Rhodopseudomonas palustris: one gene and its partner. The protein of the gene in region 2 interacts with the protein of the main gene of each other region in a pairwise test. Links are inferred from orthologs where the notes say so. Each region holds a gene or a part of one and is shown on either strand. Other genes may lie near its edges. The genes, in order: HZF03_RS04875 and ileS.

Region 1 (8,035 bases), 3.7 Mb from region 2 along the record:
AGCGGCGTATAGGGCAGCATCACGCCGACCGCATCGAGCGCGGGCGCAACCGACGGCGCCAGCGCACCGCGATCGCGCATCAGCACGATCGGCCGCTCGACCGACGACACCAACGCGCGCTCGGCCTCGGTCGCGATGACGATGCGATCCAGCGAAGCTTCGGACGCAACCATCACGGCGAACGGCTTGGCGTCGCGGCCTTTGCGCCGGCGCAGCTCGACGACGGCGGCTTCGCTGGTTGCGTCACACAGCAGATGATAGCCGCCGAGACTCTTCAGCGCGACAATCCCACCGTCGCGCAAGCAAGCGACGATCTCCTCGATCGGATGGCTGAGCTGCGGGCCGCAGCGCGGGCAGGCGATCGGCTCGGCGTGAAAGCGGCGGTTGTGCGGATCCAGATAGTCGCGACGACAATCCTCGCACATCGTAAAGCCGGCCATCGAGGTGTTGGCGCGGTCGTACGGCAAGGCGCGCGTCAGCGTGTAGCGCGGGCCGCAATGGGTGCAGTTGACGAACGGATAGAGATGAAATCGGCTCGCCGGATCGAACAGATCGTCGAGGCAGGCCTCGCAGGTCGCCGCATCCGCCCCAATTCGCGTGGTCACCGCCCCGCCGCGGCTTTCGGCGATGCCGAAGTCCCGGTCGCCGCGCGCCCGAACCGTTTCGGTCTCGATGGTGTCGACCCGCGCCAGTGGCGGCGCCTCGCGGCGGAGCGCGACCAGGAACTCCGGCAGCGCCGCCCCTTCGACTTCGATCAGGACGCCGTCAGCATCGTTGGCGACGAAGCCGCCGAGCTGGTAGCGATGCGCCAGATGGTACACGAACGGCCGGAAGCCGACGCCCTGCACCGCGCCGCGGACGCGCACCCGGGCGCGTTCGGCGGCGGCGGTGAGCGGCGCGGCCGGCTGCATCGCGCTACTCGGCAGCGTTGGCGGCGGCCCGCACCGCGGCCGCACGCTTGCCGATCCAGGCGTAGAACGCCGCCAAGCCTTCGCCGGTCTTGGCCGACACCGTCAGCACTTCGATGGTCGGGTTGACGCGCCGCGCATATTCGATCGTCGCGGCAAGATCGAAATCAAGATGCGGCAGCAGGTCGATCTTGTTCAGCAGCAGCAGCTTCGCGGCCGCGAACATGTGCGGATATTTCAGCGGCTTGTCTTCGCCTTCGGTAATCGACAGCACCACCACCTTGTGCGCCTCACCGAGATCGAAACCGGCGGGACAGACCAGGTTGCCGACGTTCTCGATGAACAGCAGTCCGCCCTCCTGGCGCGGCAACTGATCGAGCGCGTGGCCGACCATGTGGGCGTCGAGATGGCAGCCCTTGCCGGTGTTGATCTGGATCGCCGGCGCGCCGGTGGCGCGGATTCGCTCGGCATCGTTGGCGGTCTGCTGATCGCCTTCGACCACCGCGATCGGATACTGATCCTTCAGGTCGGAGATCGTCTTCACCAATAACGACGTCTTGCCCGAACCCGGACTGGAGACGAAGTTGAGCGCGAAGGTGCCGCTCGCCGCCAGCCGTGCGCGGTTTTCCGCCGCGTAAGCGTCGTTCTTGGACAGGATATCGCGCTCGATCTGCACGATCCGCGGCTGCGACAGGCCGGGGATGTGCACGCCGGCAAGGCCGGCACCAAAATCGATGCTGCCGCCCGCCGGCGCATGCACATGGCCATGGTCGTGCCCGTGATCGTGGTGATGATCATGGCCGTGGTCGTGATCATGCGTGTGCGGATGCGCGTGATCATGATCGTGGTGATGGTGGTGATGATGAGCGTGACCGTCGCCGTGAGAGTGGCCATGGCTGTGCGGATGGTCGTGACCATGACCCGGATCCGCACTGGCATCGCCGCATCCGCAAACCGTACACATCAATCGACCTCCAATTCCCTGATCCGCAATTCTTCGCCGGCGGTGATCTGCAAGTGATGGCCGCCGCAATCCGGGCACGGCGCATCGCGCTGCGCGATCGTCACCGTCTTGGCGCAGTCCATGCACCAGGCGGCGCCGGGCATTTCGAGGATTTCGAGCCGCGCATCGGCCGCGATGCCGCCATGCGCGACCGCCGAGAAACAGAACCGCATCGCCTCCGGGTCGACATGGCCCAGCGCGCCGATCTCCAACCACACCGCGCGAACCCGCGAAAACTGCTGCTCGCGCGCCTCGCGCTCGATGATTTCGATCATGCTCTCACACAGCGCCATCTCATGCATCGGCAGCCTCGCGAAAACGAACGTCGAAGCCGACGCAGGGATCGAACGCCGCGACCAGCCGCTCGACCAGGCGGCGATCGGCTTCGCTGGCCTGCAGATTCGTCCCGACCAGCGCGCGGGCGAGCGGACCTTCGGGATGAAAGTTCCACTCGGTTGGAGCCAGGATCTCGAACTGCCGGATCGCTCCCTCAGCATCGAGCGCGATCAGGTGATACAGCCGGCCGCGGGCACATTCGACGGCGGCGAGGCCGATGCCATCGCCAAGTGGTGCGCTCTGCACGACTGCAGCGGTGTCCACGTTCCCGCGCCGCACCGCGCGTAGTAGCTCAGGCGTCGCGGCGATCTCGATCAGCCGCGCCAGCAACCGGCCGAAGAGGCCTGATCCGAACGCGGCGACAACCGGGTGATGCGCATTGCGTGCGAGGGCACCCGTCTCCGGCACGCGGCCTGCCAGATCGGGACGCACCGCGAAGGACGGCCCCAGCCCAGTTAGTCGCTCGCCGATCACGAAATCATCCGCCGCGGTGAGCGGATCGACCGAAGCTGCACCGAATTCGGCCTCAGCCACGAGCTGGCGGTGAAGCTCGGCCATTAGCGTATCCGAGCCGAGCCAGCGCCGGCAGGCGGCGGCATCCGCAAACGAGCCCGGCGCCAGACCGAGTGCTTCGAGCCCCTGCGCGATGTGGCTGATCGCTTCGTCGTCGAGCGGAGCCGCCGGATTGCTCGGCCGCGCGGCAATCATCAGATCGCGCAGCTGATGAGTGAGGGCGGGAGATCCACCGCCGCCGAGCAACAGCATGGTGCCGCGCAATAGCTCGATCATGCGCTCCGCCAGTACCGCGCTGGCCTGTGCCGCGACGACCGCTGGCGATAGCGAGGTGCCGCGTGCCGCCGCCAGCGCTTGAGCCGCCGCAACGCCCTGCGCCGATGCGCACAGCGCGAACAGCCGCGGCACCAGCGCGACGATCATCTCGCCGGACTTGCCTTGCGCCAGCCGGCGGATGCCGATCGGTCGGCGCGCCGTGATGTCGAGCCGAATGACGCGATCGCCGCGGCGGACGATTCCGACCTCGATGCGATCCTCGCCCGGCGCCGCGGTCATGGCTGCCGCTCCATCCAGGCGCCGCGCAGCAGGCCGCGGCGATCAAGCGTAGTCGTTATCTTGCTCGGAGCCTGAGACGGCGACGTCTCGTCTGCAACCTGCTCGGCTTCGAGCACCGCGGCGAGCGCCGCCTCGGCAGCCGCTTCCACCGCCGACTGATCGGCGAAGTCGAACATCGGCGAGAACAGCGAGCAGCTTTCGATTCCGCCGATGCCGTCGAGCTGACCGACGGTGAACTCCAGCGCGCCGACCGGCAGCACGCGCGTCACTACCTCGCCCTGGCTGCGTCCGGCGGCAGTGGCAGAATCGAGCGGCAGCCGGACCAGATTCATGAACCACGGCGTGACGATCACCCCGAACGCATGGTCGTCCAACGCGCGGAAGCCGACCGCAGCGACATCGAGCGCGGGATTGAACACCGGCAGATCGCGCATCGCCGGCACCGCCGCGCGGTAGATCGCCGCCACCGCCTCGCCCGCGGCGAGCGCTTCGACATCGCGGTGCGCTGCGACCTCAGCGGTCATCGTCCAGCCTCAGGAATTTGACCGGCGGAGCATCGCAGGTCGGGCAGCACCAATCCTCCGGCAGGGCCGCGAACGGCGTCCCCGGCGCGGCACGGCCGAGCGGATCGCCTTCGGCCGGGTCATACACGGTCCAGCACACGCCGCATTCCATCCGGGTACGTGGATCGGTCTCGCTGTCGTGAGACGTGGCGAACTCGGTCATCGGAAGTACGCCTCGATGATTTCGCCGAGCCGTTCGGCTGAGTCCTGAAAGTCCTCATCGGCGGCACGCACGGCAGCCGGCACGTCGCCGATCTCGATGGTATCGAGGATCGGCGCATCCATCGCGTTGAGGAACTGCACCGACCAGACATAGCGTGCGCCAGTCGCCAGCACGCGGCAGCTTCCATAGCCGCGCGACCACAGCTGGATCGCGCCATTGCCGAGCGTCGCGGCGAGGTGATCCATGTCGGCTTCGTTCATCGGCAGCAGCGTGAAGTTGATCACGTGCGACGGCTGGCCGATCTGATGCGCCGCCATCCGCTCGCGGATTTCAGCCAGCACCGGCTGCACGTTCATCGCGCCGGCGGGCGGCGCGGTGATCTCGATGTCGGGCGCGGGAAAATCCTGCGCGGCACGGCTGACGATCGCAGGAATCGAGCCAATTTCCAGATAATCGCGCGCCGGTCCGTCGGCGTCGCCCTCGATCCGCACCCGCCACAGCCCGGCAAGCACCGATTCCTGCACCTGCGCGACGCGGCGATCGGGCAGCGCGACGATGCCGGAGACTTCCCCTTCACCGAGGATGTCGTCGAGCAGGCTGCGCTCGGTCTCCGACAGATGATCGATCGACAAGAGCGTGGTCGGCGCGTCGACACGCTGCGCGGCGAGCGCTTCGGCGAGCTGCGTCAAGGTGCCGGCGAGCAGCGGGCATTGCCGCGTCAATTCCTCGCCGCCGCGGGTCGCCAATGCGGAGATCGCGCCGGCGCCGGTGACGCCGAAGCGCCCGGCATCGCCCGCGCCGATCGGCAGCAGCGTCATTTCGATGTCGTCACTGTCCGGCTTGGTCCAGTAGCCCACTCTCATGACTGCAGCTCCGCATCGCCACGCTGATCGACCTCGGCCAGCATCGCGCCGATCTGCGCCAGATAGCTGGACCAATCCTGGATCTTGGCGATCACGCCGAGCGTGCGCTCCGGCTGCACCACCGCCAGGCTCGGACACACCGCGACGCCGAAGCGCACCATCAGGTCGCGCTCGGCCTCGGCGGCGACTTCGGCCGCGACCAGCCGGCCCGGAAACGCATTGATCAGTTCGGGCAGCACCACCGCGAGGTCGGCCGCCTCCGGAAAGCGCACCGCATCGCCGCGAAAGAACAGCACGACGATCTTGCCGGAGTGGGCGATGAAGTCGTCGACGGTGGCTTCGTCCACCAATGTCGGTGCATTTGGCCGCGCAGCCGCGCGCGCGAGCGAACCGCTCATGTTTCCTCCACTCCCGTTCCGGCGCTTGTTGTTTTCGCCGTCGCTAATTGAGCAAGCGACGTGCCAGCCGGAGATTGCCCTGAATTGGCAGCAAACTAACCATTTTGCGATCGGTTGTGACCAATCGCCCGCTGCCAAGGCGGGCCTATGGAAACATAGTAGCCGGCAGGTGGGAAGTAGACTTGTAGATGACGTGCGTTGATGCGCGAACGGATCGCAACTACTGCGGGTCGCGGCGCAGATGCTCGGGCAGCTCGGGCTCGCGATCAATCAGATCGGCGAACAAATGTTCGAACGGCTTGCCCTCCAGCGCAGCGGCGACGCCGTCCAGCGCATCGTCGATCAGCCGCGCCTCCTCGGCATCGAGCCGGCGGATGGCGCTGTCGATGAACACCAGAAGCTGATCGCCGGGGACGACCTCGCCGATCAGCATGGTCGAGACGCTGCGATGCTCGCCGCGGCGCACACACAGCGCCGAGCCCTCCTCGGTCGAAATCACCGTCATCGGCAGGCCGACGCACATCGCCGCAAACTCGCCGGACGCTTACAGCGGGAGCGCGAGCGCGACACCGGCCGCCGCGATCGCACCGCCGGCGAGGCGGATCGACGGCGCCGGTGCAAACCGCGGCAACGCGGCGCCGAGCGCGAGGCCAATGCCGTGCAGCAGCGCAGTGGCGGCGACGAAGCCAACCCCATAAGCAAGCGGCTGCGCCAGCGCAGGCATCTCGGCGCCGTGGGCGAAACCATGAAACAGGCCGAACAGCGCCACCGCCGCGGCGGCTGCGAGCGTCGGCACCCGTACCGACAGCGCCACCAGCACGCCGAGCGCGATCACCGACAGCGCAATCATCGGCTCGACCGCCGGCAGCGATACGCCGGACGCGCCGAGCACGGCGCCGCACGCGAGCAGCGCCACGAAGCTCGCCGGCACAATCCAGCGCGCCGCGCCGCCGAGCGACCACGCCCACAGACCGACCGCCACCATCGCCAGCAGGTGGTCGAGGCCACTGAACGGATGCACGAAGCCGGCAGCGAAACCGTCCGCCGCCATCAAGTGAACGCCGGTGTGGGCCTCGGCGAGGCCGGACAGGCCGAGCAACGCAATCAGGGCAGTGCCGGCGCGGAGCAGATGAGTCATGCGGTTTCCTCGCTCAGATCGTGGGAGATGCGGCGGCTTCGCGCCGTTCGTAATGATCGTGGTCGATATCATTGGCCAGCAGGGCGGCACCTTCGGGTAGCGGTGTCGCGCGCGGCGTCACGGCCACGCCCCACTCCGCCAGGATCGCGCAGGCCAACGCCAGCGACTCGGCGATGCGGCTCCGCACCGGCTCGGTCAGCGCTCCGCCCCAATCTTCCAGATCGAGCGGCTGGCAGCCGATCAGCGCCAGCTCGCGTGGCGCGGCGCCGAGCAGATCGGCGGCGCTCAGCACCTCCTGGAAACCGGTCTGATGCAGGCTCATCTTCTTGGCGCCGGTGAATTTCGGCACTTCGTCGCCGCGCACCAGCTTCAGCGTGCCGGGCTCGAGGCCATAATCGATCGCGTCGAACACCAGCAGGTGGTCGTGGTCCTGCAGGAAGTTGACGAGGTAGAGCCCCTGGGTGCCGCCATCCAGCACGGTGACATTGGCCGGCACATCATAGGCCCGGTGAAACGCTTCGACCGCGCGCACGCCGAAGCCTTCGTCGGCCCACAGGATGTTGCCGATGCCGAGGATCAGGACGCGGGGCGCATCTGTCATTGAGTCCTCACGTTTCAATGCGTCATTGCGAGGAGCGAAGCGACGAAGCAATCCAGCTCCGTGCACCGCACCTCTGGATTGCTTCGCTGCGCTCGCAATGACGGGGAGAAACCCACTTCAACCAACCTCAATCCGGCAGATCGTCGCGGAACAGGCGCTCGCCGGAGATGATCGACGAGATCATGCTCTGGCGGCTGAGGATGTCCTCGCGCACCGCGGCGTAGATATGCACGATCACGAACACCACGATCGCCCACATCCCGAGATGATGCACGGTGTGCAGATCCTGGCTGTTCGGGAAGATCCAGAACATGAAGCCGAACATCTTGTACTGCCAGCTGTCGATACCCTGCCCTTCGGCGTACAGCGCCATGCCGCTGCACATCATGAAGATCATGAACAGCATGAAGGTGAACATCGCCACATGCGCCAGCGGATTGTGGCCGATGTACTTCTTCGGATCCTTGACCAGGAAGGCGTACCATTTGAACTCGTAAATCATGCCCCACCACCAGGTCCGGTTGGTGATCGGCATGTAGAACAGCTGCTTGGAGTATTTGTTGCCGACGATCGCCCAATAGGCACGCAGAATGAAGAACACGATCAGCGTCTGTCCCGACGCGAAGTGGATGAAGCGGATGTAGCCCATCTGGAAGCTGGCGCTGGCCTCGCCCGGCACTGAGGGCGGCGGCGAACCGATCAGATAGCCGGTGACGCATAGCGCCACGATCAACAGCGCGTTGACCCAGTGCCAGAGCCGCACCGGCGCCTGATAGACATAGACCGTCTGCAACGACCGGGCGCGCTCTCCGGCCGAGTCGATGGCGCCCTGGACCCGTGCGATTTCCGTGGTCATCGTCGCCTCCCCTGCGTCAGCTGACCTTGACCTGTGCCATTTCCTGACCGTCCTCGCTCATCACGTGGGTCGAGCAGGCGAGGCACGGATCGAACGAATGCAGCGTGCGGATGATCTCCAGCGGCTGGTTGGGGTCGG
Region 2 (10,248 bases):
CCGAACGCCTCGTTGCGGTCGTCCTTCAGCATCCGCAGCGAGCCGCGGAAGTAATCGCGAGTCACCGAGTAGGACAACTGAATGGCGCGGCGATCCAGCCGCTCATGGAACGTCGCCGAGTCCATGTCGCCGGAGCCTTCGTCGAGCAGGTTGGCGACCATGTGGCCGACGCCCGGCTTGTCGGCCGGATCCTGACTGGCGCCGCCGTCGAACGAGTACTCCATCGAGATCAGCGGCACGGTGGCGTCCTGCACGAACCACGCGACCAGACCGCCCGGCGTCACCAGCCGCTGGATCTTGGCGGCGGCATGAGACGGCACGGCCGACAGCGCGACGGCGAGGCCGACGCAGGCGGCGAGCGCGAGCCGCTGAGCAAAACCGGCGCGGGTCACGACGACAGCAGCGGTCACGCGCCGCGCCGACAACAGATCGATGCTCACGAGCGCTTCTCCTCCTGCTTGGCGGCGGGTCCGGTGACCAGATAGCCGGTCGCCGAGCGGTTGCGGTCGAGCCACTGCTTGGCGGCGGCACGCACATCATCGGACGTGACGGCGCGGATGCGGTCGGGCCAGCTCTGCACGTCCTGGACGCTGAGACCGGTGGTCAGCGCCTGGCCGTACCAGCGCGCCAGAGTCGCCTGATTGTCCTGCGCATAGACCGCGGCGGCGATCAGCTGGGTCTTGACGCGCTCCAGGTCCTCGGAGCGAACCGGGTTGGCGACGACGTCGGCGATCACTTCGTCGATCTTCTTCTCGATCGCCGCAAAATCGACACCCGGCTTCGGCGTGCCGGCGACGATGAAGTAGCTGTCGTCGAGCGCATTGCCCTGGTAGTTGGCCCCCACCGTGATCGCCAGCGGATTGTCGATCACCAGCGCGCGGTACAGATACGAATTGCTGCCATGGCCGAGCAGTTGCGCCAGCACTTCCAGCGCGGCGCTGTCGCCCTTGGCGCCGGTGTGGGCCGACGGCACCAGGTAATAGCGCCGCACCGCCGGTTGTTCGACGCGCGGATCGGCGAGCGTCACCGTGCGCGGCCCCGCCGGCGTCGGCTCCTGCGGGCGGATGCGCTGCGGCGGGATCGCCGGCTGCGGCGGGATCGTTCCATAGATCCGCTCGGCGAGCGGGCGAACCTCATCGGCCTCGATATCGCCGGCGATCACCAACGTGGCGTTGTTGGGCGCGTAGAACCGGCGATAGAACGCCAGGGCATCCTCACGATCGAGCTTGGCGATTTCCTGATGCCAGCCGATCACCGGCCGGCCGTAGGGATGGTTGAGATATAGCGCCGCCATGATCTGCTCGGTCAGCCGCGCGTCCGGATCGTTGGCGACCCGCATGTTGTACTCTTCGAGCACGACGTCGCGCTCCGGCAACACGTTCTCGTCCTTCAGCACCAGGCCGGTCATGCGATCGGCCTCGAACGTCATCATCTGTTCGAGGTGGGACCGCGGCACGCGCTGGAAGTAGCCGGTGAAGTCGTAGGAGGTGAACGCGTTCTCGTTACCGCCGATCTTCAGCACGGTCTGCGAGAACTCGCCGGCCGGATGCTTCTCGGTGCCCTTGAACATCAGATGTTCGAGGAAATGCGCCAGCCCCGACTTGCCGGGCGTCTCATCCGCGGAGCCGACCTTGTACCAGATCATCTGGGTCACCACCGGCGTACGGTGATCCGGAATCACCACCACCCGAAGTCCGTTCTGCAGCGTGAAGGTCGCGGGCGGCGCGGCAGTGACGGTCTGCGCCGCAGCGGGCGTTCCCACCACCACGGCGGCAAGGACGGCGAGCGCGGCGAGCGGGCGACGGCGCAAGACGGCGGATGCGGTCATATCAGGCATCATCCAGGCTGGAGGACGGATCAGGCCGAGCGCCTGTCCGAAGGCAAGGCGCAAGCCATCGGCAGCGGCACTGACGTGCACGCTTGTCGACGGAACGAGAGATGGGAATGCCGCGCGATGCGGCCGGCCGTGGTGAAGCGGGACGGACGGCAACCAGGCTCAATTGCTGGTTTCTTTGCCCGACATGATGTCCATCCGCTTGCTGCCGAGGGCTTCCTTCGGTCCGGTGCCGTAGGCGAAGTTCGGCGACGGCGTCTGGTAGCCGGACGGCGGCTGGGTCAGGTTCTCACGCGTCGGCTCGCTGGTGAAGGTCGCGGTTTCGGTCTTGCTGCCGCCGAACACGTTCCACAGTGAGCCGTTGAAGCCGAGCTGAGACGGGCTCAGCATCGGATTGTTCTGCTGGTTGCCGGGCTGCATCGGATCGTTGCCGCCCTTGGCGGCGTCGGCGCGGACCGATTTGAGCTGCGACGGCGTCAGCGGCTGGGCCGATTCCCACGGATTCGGCTTGGCCTTGGCTTCGGCTGCCTTGATTTCCTTGCGGCGCTGCAGATCGGCGTCCTTCGGCCAGTTCGGCGCCGGCGCGGCTGCGGCGGTGGCTTCCGGCGGCGGCAGTTCGAGCTTCGGCGGCACGACAAGCGGCGAGCGCTCGCGATAGTCGATGCCGGAATTGTCCATGTTGGTGGCGCCGATACCGGACATCAGACCCTTGATCACCTTCTCTTCGAAGGTGCTGTCGTCCTCGTCGTCCTGGGCGCGGGCCACACCTGCGGAGAGCACCAGCCCAATCCCGAGCGCGACGGCGGTCAGCCGGGCGGTGCGGAGCAGCGCGGCGGTGGACGTTTCCAGCTTCGGAAGGCGGCTGTCGGTCTGGCGCATGGCGTTGATCCTATTCACGTCTTGCGATCGGGCCGCAACCCGGAAGCAGGCCCAATTCCGCGCGGTCGGTATCGGCCGGGATCAGGGCGCTTTTGCGGCGGGTAGCCCTATCAGGGAGTCATACAGCAGGGCCGCCACCCCGACAACAATCGCCACGTCGGCGATGTTGAACACGTACCAATTGTAGATTTTACCGCCGATTTCAGCGTGAAGCAGGGCAAAATCGACCACCGCGCCATAGGCCAGCCGGTCGATCGCATTGCCGATCGCCCCGCCGATGATCAGACCGAGACCGATGGTCGCAAGCCTCGTGGTTGAGCGCGCCATCCAGATCGCCAGCGCCACGATCGCCACCGCCTTGAACGCCAGCATCAAGATCTGGCCTGTCGGTCCCTGCCCGGAAAACCAGCCGTAGGAGATCCCGGTGTTCCAGGCCAGCACCAGGTCGAAGAACGGCAGCACCTGCACCACGCCCTTCCGCGCCAGCTCGAACCCATACAGCAGCCAGAGCTTGGTGACCTGATCGAGCACCAGAGCGACGATGCCGGCGAGGACGCCGAGACGGGCGGGGGTCATGCGCATGAGCTCGCGGCACGACGAGGCGTCGTCCCCGCGCAGGCGGGGACCCATACGCCGTGTCGGTCATGTTGAGACGAGGCATCGGTCATCGGCTTGGCCTTGCCGCACTCACTGGCGTCAAGCCCGGCCATAACGGGCGTGGGTGAGGATGCACGCCGCTCAAGCCGCTGCGCCCCCCAGCGCCTTCCACTCCCGCAGCGCCTGGGCGTCGCGGGGGGAGACGTCGGGATATTCGGCGTCGGAACCGACGCTGGAGAGGATCTTCCAGGACCGTGCGCATTTGGTGCCCTGCGCCCGCTCGACCACCACGGCGACGTCGGCCAGCTCCGGCAGCCGGAAGGCGTCCGCCGGCGGCGTGTCGTTGCCGCGCAGGATCTCGACCATCGCGTTCGAGGTGATGCAGATCTCCGCCCAGTCGACGTCGAAGATATCGCCCATGAATGCTTCCGGCAGATAGATCATCGGCGAGGCTTCGAGCGACGATCCGATCCGCTTGGCGGCGCGTTCGACTTCCAGTGCGCCGGTGACGACGCGGCGCACCGCGCGGATCAGCGTCCATTTCTTCGCCAGCGCGTCGTCGCGATATTCGCCGAGGTCGAGCGGGAACAGCGTCAGGTGAACGCTCGGCTCGGCGTCGGGCCGGTACATGCTCCAGGCTTCGTCCGCGGTGAACGACAGCACCGGCGCCAGCCATTTCAGGATCGCATCGCAGATGATGTCGATCGTGGTCAGCGCCGCCTTGCGGGCCAGCGACGACGGCGGGTCGCAATACAGCGTGTCCTTGCGGATGTCGAAATAGAACGCCGACAGCTCGGTGTTCATGAACGCCGCGAGCGACGCCACCACGGTCTTGTAGTCGAACTCGGCGTAGGCGGCCCGCACCGTCGCACTCTGCTCGGCGAGCTGATGCAGCATCAACCGCTCCAGCTCCGGCATGTCGGCGAACGCCACCGCTTCGTCGCGCTTATAGTGATGCAGCGTGCCGAGCATCCAGCGGATCGAGTTGCGCAGCTTGCGATAGGTCTCGACCACGTTCTTGAGGATCTCGGGGCCGATGCGCTGATCGTCGGCGTAGTCGGTGGCGCACACCCACAGCCGCAGGATGTCGGCGCCGGACGACGCGATCACCTTGGCCGGATCGGTGGTGTTGCCGAGCGACTTCGACATCTTGCGGCCCTGCTCGTCGAGCGTGAAGCCGTGGGTCAGCACGACATCATAGGGCGCGCGGCCGCGGGTGCCGCAGCTCTCCAGCAGCGACGAATGGAACCAGCCGCGATGCTGGTCCGAGCCTTCGAGATACATCACCGTGTCGGCGCCGCCGTCGACCTTGCGGCGGATGCCGGCGAGGCCGGGGAAGTTCTGCGCGTCTTCGAGCACGAACGCATGGGTCGAACCGGAATCGAACCAGACGTCGAGAATGTCGTCGACCTTGCGCCAGCCTTCGGCCGCGCGATCGCCGAGGAAGCGCTCGGCGGCACCTTCGGCGTACCAGGCGTCGGCGCCTTCCTGCATGAAAGCTTCGGCGATGCGCTGGTTGACGATCTCGTCCTGCAGGATGTCGACCGAGCCGTCGCCCTTGTCCTTGATGAACACCGCGATCGGCACGCCCCAGGCGCGCTGCCGCGAGATCACCCAGTCGGGGCGGCCGGAGATCATGCCGTTGATGCGGTTCTGGCCGGCCGGCGGCACCCATTGGGTGACCGAGATCGCCTGCAGCGCGCGGGCCCGCAGCGTGTCGCCGGGTTTCGCCACACCGTCATCGACGATGTCCTTGTCCATCGCGATGAACCATTGCGGCGTGTTGCGGAAGATCACCGGCTTCTTCGAGCGCCACGAATGCGGATACTGGTGCTTCAGCTTGCCGCGCGCCAGCAGCGCGCCGCGCGCGATCAGGGCCTGGATCACCGCCTCGTTGGCGTCGCCCTTCTCGCCCTTGTCGTTGATCACCCGCTTGCCGGTGAACCCCGGCGCCTGCTCGGTGAGCGCGCCGTTCTCATCGACGGTGTAGGGAATGACCGACGAAATGCCGCGCGCTTCCAGAGCGCGGGCGTTGTGCATCCAGATATCGAAGTCCTCGCGGCCGTGGCCCGGCGCGGTGTGGACGAAGCCGGTGCCGGTGTCGTCGGTGACGTGATCACCGTCGAGCAGCGGCACGGTGAACTCATAACCGCCGGCGAGTCCCTGCAGCGGATGCGCGCACTCGCTTGCTTTCAGCACGTCGGCACCGACGTCCGAGACCTTCTCGTACGCCACGACGCGCGCCTGCTTGAACACACTCTCGGCGAGCCCATCGGCGAGGATCAGCAGGTCGCCGGTCTTGGCCCAATTATCAGCCGGCGCATCGGTGACTTTGTACAGGCCATAACCGATCTTCGACGAGAAGCTGATCGCGCGGTTGCCCGGCAGCGTCCAGGGCGTCGTGGTCCAGATCACGACGCTGGCGTCCTTGGTCGACGCATCGCCGGTCTTGACCGGAAACTTCACCCACACCGTATCCGAGGTGTAGTCCTCGTACTCGACCTCGGCCTCGGCGAGCGCGGTCTTCTCGACCACGCTCCACATCACCGGCTTACTGCCGCGATACAGCGTGCCGTTGGCGGCGAACTTCATCAGTTCGCGGGCGATCTGCGCCTCGGCGGCGTAGTTCATCGTGGCGTAGGGATGATCCCAGTCGCCGATCACGCCGAGCCGCTTGAACTCCTCGCGCTGCACGTTCAGCCATTTGTCGGCGTAGGCGCGGCACTCCTTGCGGAACGCGATGATCGCGGCCGAATCCTTGAAGTTCGGCTTCGGCTTGCCCTTGGAGCGGTAGTTCTCTTCCTCGATCTTCCACTCGATCGGCAGGCCGTGGCAGTCCCAGCCGGGCACGTAGTTGGAGTCGAACCCGAGCATCTGCTGGCTCTTGGTCACGACGTCCTTCAGGATCTTGTTCAGCGCATGCCCGATATGGATGTTGCCGTTGGCATAGGGCGGGCCGTCGTGCAGCACGAATTTGGCGCGGCCGCGGGCGCTTTCGCGCAGCTTGCCGTAGAGGTCCATCTCCTCCCAGCGCTTGAGCAGCTCCGGCTCGCGCTGCGGCAACCCGGCGCGCATCGGAAATTCCGTCTGCGGCAGGAAGAGCGTTTTGGAATAGTCGTTACCGCTCTGGGCGGCGTCGGTCTTGGGCTTGTCGGACATGGAAGCTCTGGGTCAAGAGGCGCTGACGCGATCGATCGCGATGATAGTGAGACGGGTCCCGGTCTTGCGCCGAACTCAAAGCTCAGGCGGAAGCCGGGCCGATAATGCTGATGATGGCGCGCCGTGCAGACATGCGGGCATTCATTAGCAGGCGGTCGCAGGATCGCAAAGCCCCGCGGCGGTCATCCTTGCGTCTGGCCGCCCTTCCCCAGCGGCTTGGCCGGGTTGCCGCCGACGATGGCATGGGGGGCGACGTCGCGGGTCACCACGCTGCCGGCACCGATCACGGCGCCGTCGCCGATGCTGATGCCGGGCAGGATGATGGCACCGCCGCCGATCCAGACGTCGTTGCCGATCGTCACCGGCCGGCCGAATTCCAGGCCATCGCGGCGGGTGGCGGCGTCGCGCGGGTGGTCGGCCGCATAGATCTGCACCGCCGGGCCGATCTGGGTGCGGTCGCCGATCCGGACCGGCATGATGTCCAGGATCACGCAGTTGAAATTGAGGAAGACGTTGTCGCCGACGAAGATGTTGTAGCCGCAGTCGCAGAAGAACGGCGGCCGCACCACCGCGCCCTTGCCGACATGGCCGAAATGCTCCGTCAGCAGCGCATGCCGCTCCGCCACCGGCTGCGCACCGGAAGCATTGTAGCGGGCGATCCAGGCCTTGTTGGCGGCCTCGTCGGCGGCGAGCTCCGGGCTGCCGGGGCGATACAGCTCGCCCGCCAGCATCTTTTCCTTCTCGGTCCGGTTCATCGCAGCGCGCCGAGCTTGGGGAACGCACCGTGGTCGGCGGCGAGTGCCGCGCGGGCGCGGGCGGAATCGTCGTCCATTTGCCGGATCAGCGCCTCGATGCTCTCGAACTTCTCCTCGTCGCGGATGAAGGCGATGAAGGCGACGTCGAGCGTCTCGCCGTACAGCGGCTCGTTGAAATCGAACACGAACACTTCGAGCAGCGGCGCGCCGTTGTCGAAGGTCGGCCGGCGGCCGAAATTCGCCACCGCGTCGTAGTGCCTACCGCCGCGGCCGACCCGCACCGCATAGATGCCGTGCTTCAGGCTGCATTGCGGATCGAGCCGGATATTGGCAGTGGGGTAGCCGAGGTCGCGGCCGCGCTTGTCGCCATGGATCACCTCGCCGGTGACAAACCACGGCCCACCGAGCATCTCGGTCGCGGCTGCGATGTGGCCCTCCTCCAGGCACTTGCGGATCGCGCTCGACGACACCGGATGGTCGCCGAAATCGACATGCGGCTGGACGTCGACCTCGATCCCGAGCGACGGCGCCTCGGCCACCAGCATCGACGGCGAGCCGCCGCGGCCCTTGCCGAAGTGGAAATCGTAGCCGATCGCGATGCCCTGCACCCCGAGCCGGCCGATCAGCTCATGCTGGATGAAATCATGCGCCGTGGTGGACGCGCGACGGGCGTCGAAGCTGAGGATCACTGCGCCATCGAGCCCGGTCCCCGCCAGCAGCCGTAGCTTGGCGGTCTCGTCGGTGAGCCGGAATTGCGGGACGTCGGGGCTGAAGAACTTGCGCGGATGCGGCTCGAACGTCACCGCCAGAGCGGGCGCCTTCTTGGTCCGCGCCATGTCCAGGCAGGCGCCGATCACGGCGCGATGGCCGCGGTGGACGCCGTCGAAATTGCCCATCGCCACCACCGCGCCCTTGGGGATCACGGCCGTCGGCGTATCGTCGCGGATTACGGCAAAGCCTGTCATTTGGGATTCAGTTCATCGCATTCAGGAGGGACCCGGACCGTGACGCGGAGCCGCGCGCGGTGTCAAGCCATCGTGCGGCCTGGGACACCTTCGGGGACTGCCTGAAGCGAGGCGCCGTGGGCTCAGCCGCCGCGCAGCGGCGGCACTTCGAGCTGGTCGCGGCGGCAGGCGCGGCGATCGATTTCCTCGCAGGCCCGGAATTGCAGATCCTTGCTCATGCAGATCCGCACTTCGCTGAGCCGCTTGCGGTCGCACATCACCGCAATCGCCGAGTTCGACAAGCCCGGATTGACCTTGATGAAGGCGGCCTCGACCTCGTCGGCCGTGACGGTGCGCGGCTCCTTGGCATCGATGAAATCCGGCGGGATCCGGACCGCGGCGCGGGCCTTGCGGATCTGCTCGAAATAGCTGCGCTGCGACAGCCCTGCGCAGGTGCCGTGCTTGTCCCACTCGTTGTAGATCAGCCCCGGCGCCGGCATCAGGTCGAGCATCGAGTCGACGATGCGGCGATCGAGCCGCGGCGCCGGACGCTCGCAATATTCGGGGAAGCCGCGCTCGTATTGCGGCCACAGCCCGTGCACCACGAAAGCGAACGGACGCCCGCCGCACTGCAGCTGCTGCGACCGGCCGCTGAGGCCGCGTTCGGACGCCTGCTCGCAATAAGACGGCGACCACGACAGCGCCAGTAAATAGAAATCGAACGCGCCGGGCGCATTCTGGCGACGGTCCTGAGCCTCGGCTCCGGCCGAGGTGAACAGAGCCCCGACCACCGCGCAGGCGGCGATCAGCGACCGTCGTCGACGTCGAAATCCAAGCATGTGACAGGGCCCTGCTGCTGGAGGTGCGAAAAGCCTACCAGGACTCAGGAACGTTTCAAGAACGCAAATGGTCGATGGCGCTGCGGTTCAGCGCGGCACGCCGCTCAGGGCTTGGCGGCCTTGCAGACCGGATTGAACGCCCAGTTGCGATCGACGCCGACGACGCAGAATTCGACGCCATCCACGAAGCCGGCCAGACCGCCGTCTTCGATGATCGAGAAGTACACCGGGTGGGTCTTGCCGTCGTTCAACAGCGCGTCGGCGGCACAAAAGCGGCGCGGAATGTTGTCGCTCTGCCAGGGGCGGAACGCGACGTCGCGGATCTTGGCATAGGCGGTGATGCGCAGATCCGAATTCCAGAAGTTGCCTTCCTTCTCGGCGAACTGGTGGGTGATCGACGGCAGCGCCGCTTCGCACGGCGGCAGGTTGCCGTCATAGCGCGGGCCCGACAGCCAGAAGTTCATCTCGAGCGGATTGGCCGCCTGAGCGGTGGGTGCCAGCGCGAACAGGCCGAGCAGGGCCGCGACCGCGGCGACGGGCGTTTTCAACGTCGAAATGAATCGCATGGCTCATCCACCGGAATTCGATGCGGCGGACGGTGCCGCGAAGCCATGCCGAGGTCAAGTGCGGGCCGGCCACACCTCGGCAGAACCCCACGCGGAACGCGGCCGTGTTCTTTCCATTCTCATGGCGGCGTTCTAGACTCGAATACATCGAGAGAGGGAGACGACGATGCGATTGATGGGGGCTGCCGGCTTGGCCGTTCTGGGTGCGGTGCTGGCGAGCACGGCGGCGCGCGCCGATTATGTGCCGCCGTTCAAGGGCAATGATACCGGCGGGATCATCTCCACCAATCTGATCGGCCATGCCGACGTCCGCGCCATGGCGGTCGATCACTGCGCCCGTTACGGCAAGGTGGTGAAGCTGCTCGGCGTGCAGGCCAATTACGGCGGCTACATCTCGTTCGCGTGCCGCTGGGTGCCGTATGGCGCCGACGAGCGGCCGCTGCGGACCAAGTACTGAGCCACGCCGATGAGGCTCCGCCGCGCCATCTGGCTGTGTGCGTTGCCGCTGCTGCTGCCCGCGGCGGCGGGGGCAATCGAGCTGCCGACCCGCAAGGCCGGCCTGTGGGAATTGAAGATGGCGCGGCCGGGTGGCGGCGCCGCATCCGACATCACCATCCTGCATTGCACCGATGAGGCGACCGACAAGCGGATGACCTCCTCGTTGCAGCCGATGGC

What was found.
Region 1: the proteins of ileS (region 2) and HZF03_RS04875 interact in binary tests that used the Escherichia coli proteins (3 or more experiments, as listed by UniProt). The link is inferred for Rhodopseudomonas palustris from one-to-one orthologs.

The regions. Positions count from the first base shown.
Region 1 is NZ_CP058907.1:1,051,611-1,059,645, reverse strand. What follows is about bases 5,248-8,035. They hold HZF03_RS04875 (HyaD/HybD family hydrogenase maturation endopeptidase), read right to left. Parts: upstream 7,042-8,035; coding sequence 6,454-7,041; downstream 5,248-6,453. Other genes in these bases: HZF03_RS04865 (nickel-dependent hydrogenase large subunit), read right to left, coding at 7,914-8,035; cybH (Ni/Fe-hydrogenase, b-type cytochrome subunit), read right to left, coding at 7,169-7,897; HZF03_RS04880 (HupE/UreJ family protein), read right to left, coding at 5,847-6,440; HZF03_RS04885 (HypC/HybG/HupF family hydrogenase formation chaperone), read right to left, coding at 5,523-5,825; HZF03_RS04890 (thioredoxin domain-containing protein), read right to left, coding at 5,248-5,302. Outside these bases: carbamoyltransferase HypF, read right to left, coding at 1-911; hydrogenase nickel incorporation protein HypB, read right to left, coding at 916-1,872; hydrogenase maturation nickel metallochaperone HypA, read right to left, coding at 1,872-2,213; HZF03_RS04910 (nickel-dependent hydrogenase large subunit), read right to left, coding at 2,206-3,315; [NiFe]-hydrogenase assembly chaperone HybE, read right to left, coding at 3,312-3,839; HZF03_RS04900 (rubredoxin), read right to left, coding at 3,829-4,041; HZF03_RS04895 (hydrogenase expression/formation protein), read right to left, coding at 4,038-4,904; more of HZF03_RS04890, read right to left, coding at 4,901-5,247.
Region 2 is NZ_CP058907.1:4,781,338-4,791,585, forward strand. The notes cover bases 3,252-6,838. They hold ileS (isoleucine--tRNA ligase), read right to left. Parts: upstream 6,470-6,838; coding sequence 3,452-6,469; downstream 3,252-3,451. Other genes in these bases: lspA (signal peptidase II), read right to left, coding at 3,252-3,289; HZF03_RS21915 (sugar O-acetyltransferase), read right to left, coding at 6,652-6,838. Outside these bases: HZF03_RS21890 (M16 family metallopeptidase), read right to left, coding at 1-392; HZF03_RS21895 (M16 family metallopeptidase), read right to left, coding at 437-1,828; HZF03_RS21900 (hypothetical protein), read right to left, coding at 1,997-2,713; more of lspA, read right to left, coding at 2,795-3,251; more of HZF03_RS21915, read right to left, coding at 6,839-7,224; HZF03_RS21920 (bifunctional riboflavin kinase/FAD synthetase), read right to left, coding at 7,221-8,189; HZF03_RS21925 (ribonuclease T2 family protein), read right to left, coding at 8,312-9,007; HZF03_RS21930 (hypothetical protein), read right to left, coding at 9,112-9,573; HZF03_RS21935 (hypothetical protein), read left to right, coding at 9,740-10,030; HZF03_RS21940 (DUF3617 domain-containing protein), read left to right, coding at 10,040-10,248. UniProt on the Escherichia coli protein: Catalyzes the attachment of isoleucine to tRNA(Ile). As IleRS can inadvertently accommodate and process structurally similar amino acids such as valine, to avoid such errors it has two additional distinct tRNA(Ile)-dependent editing activities.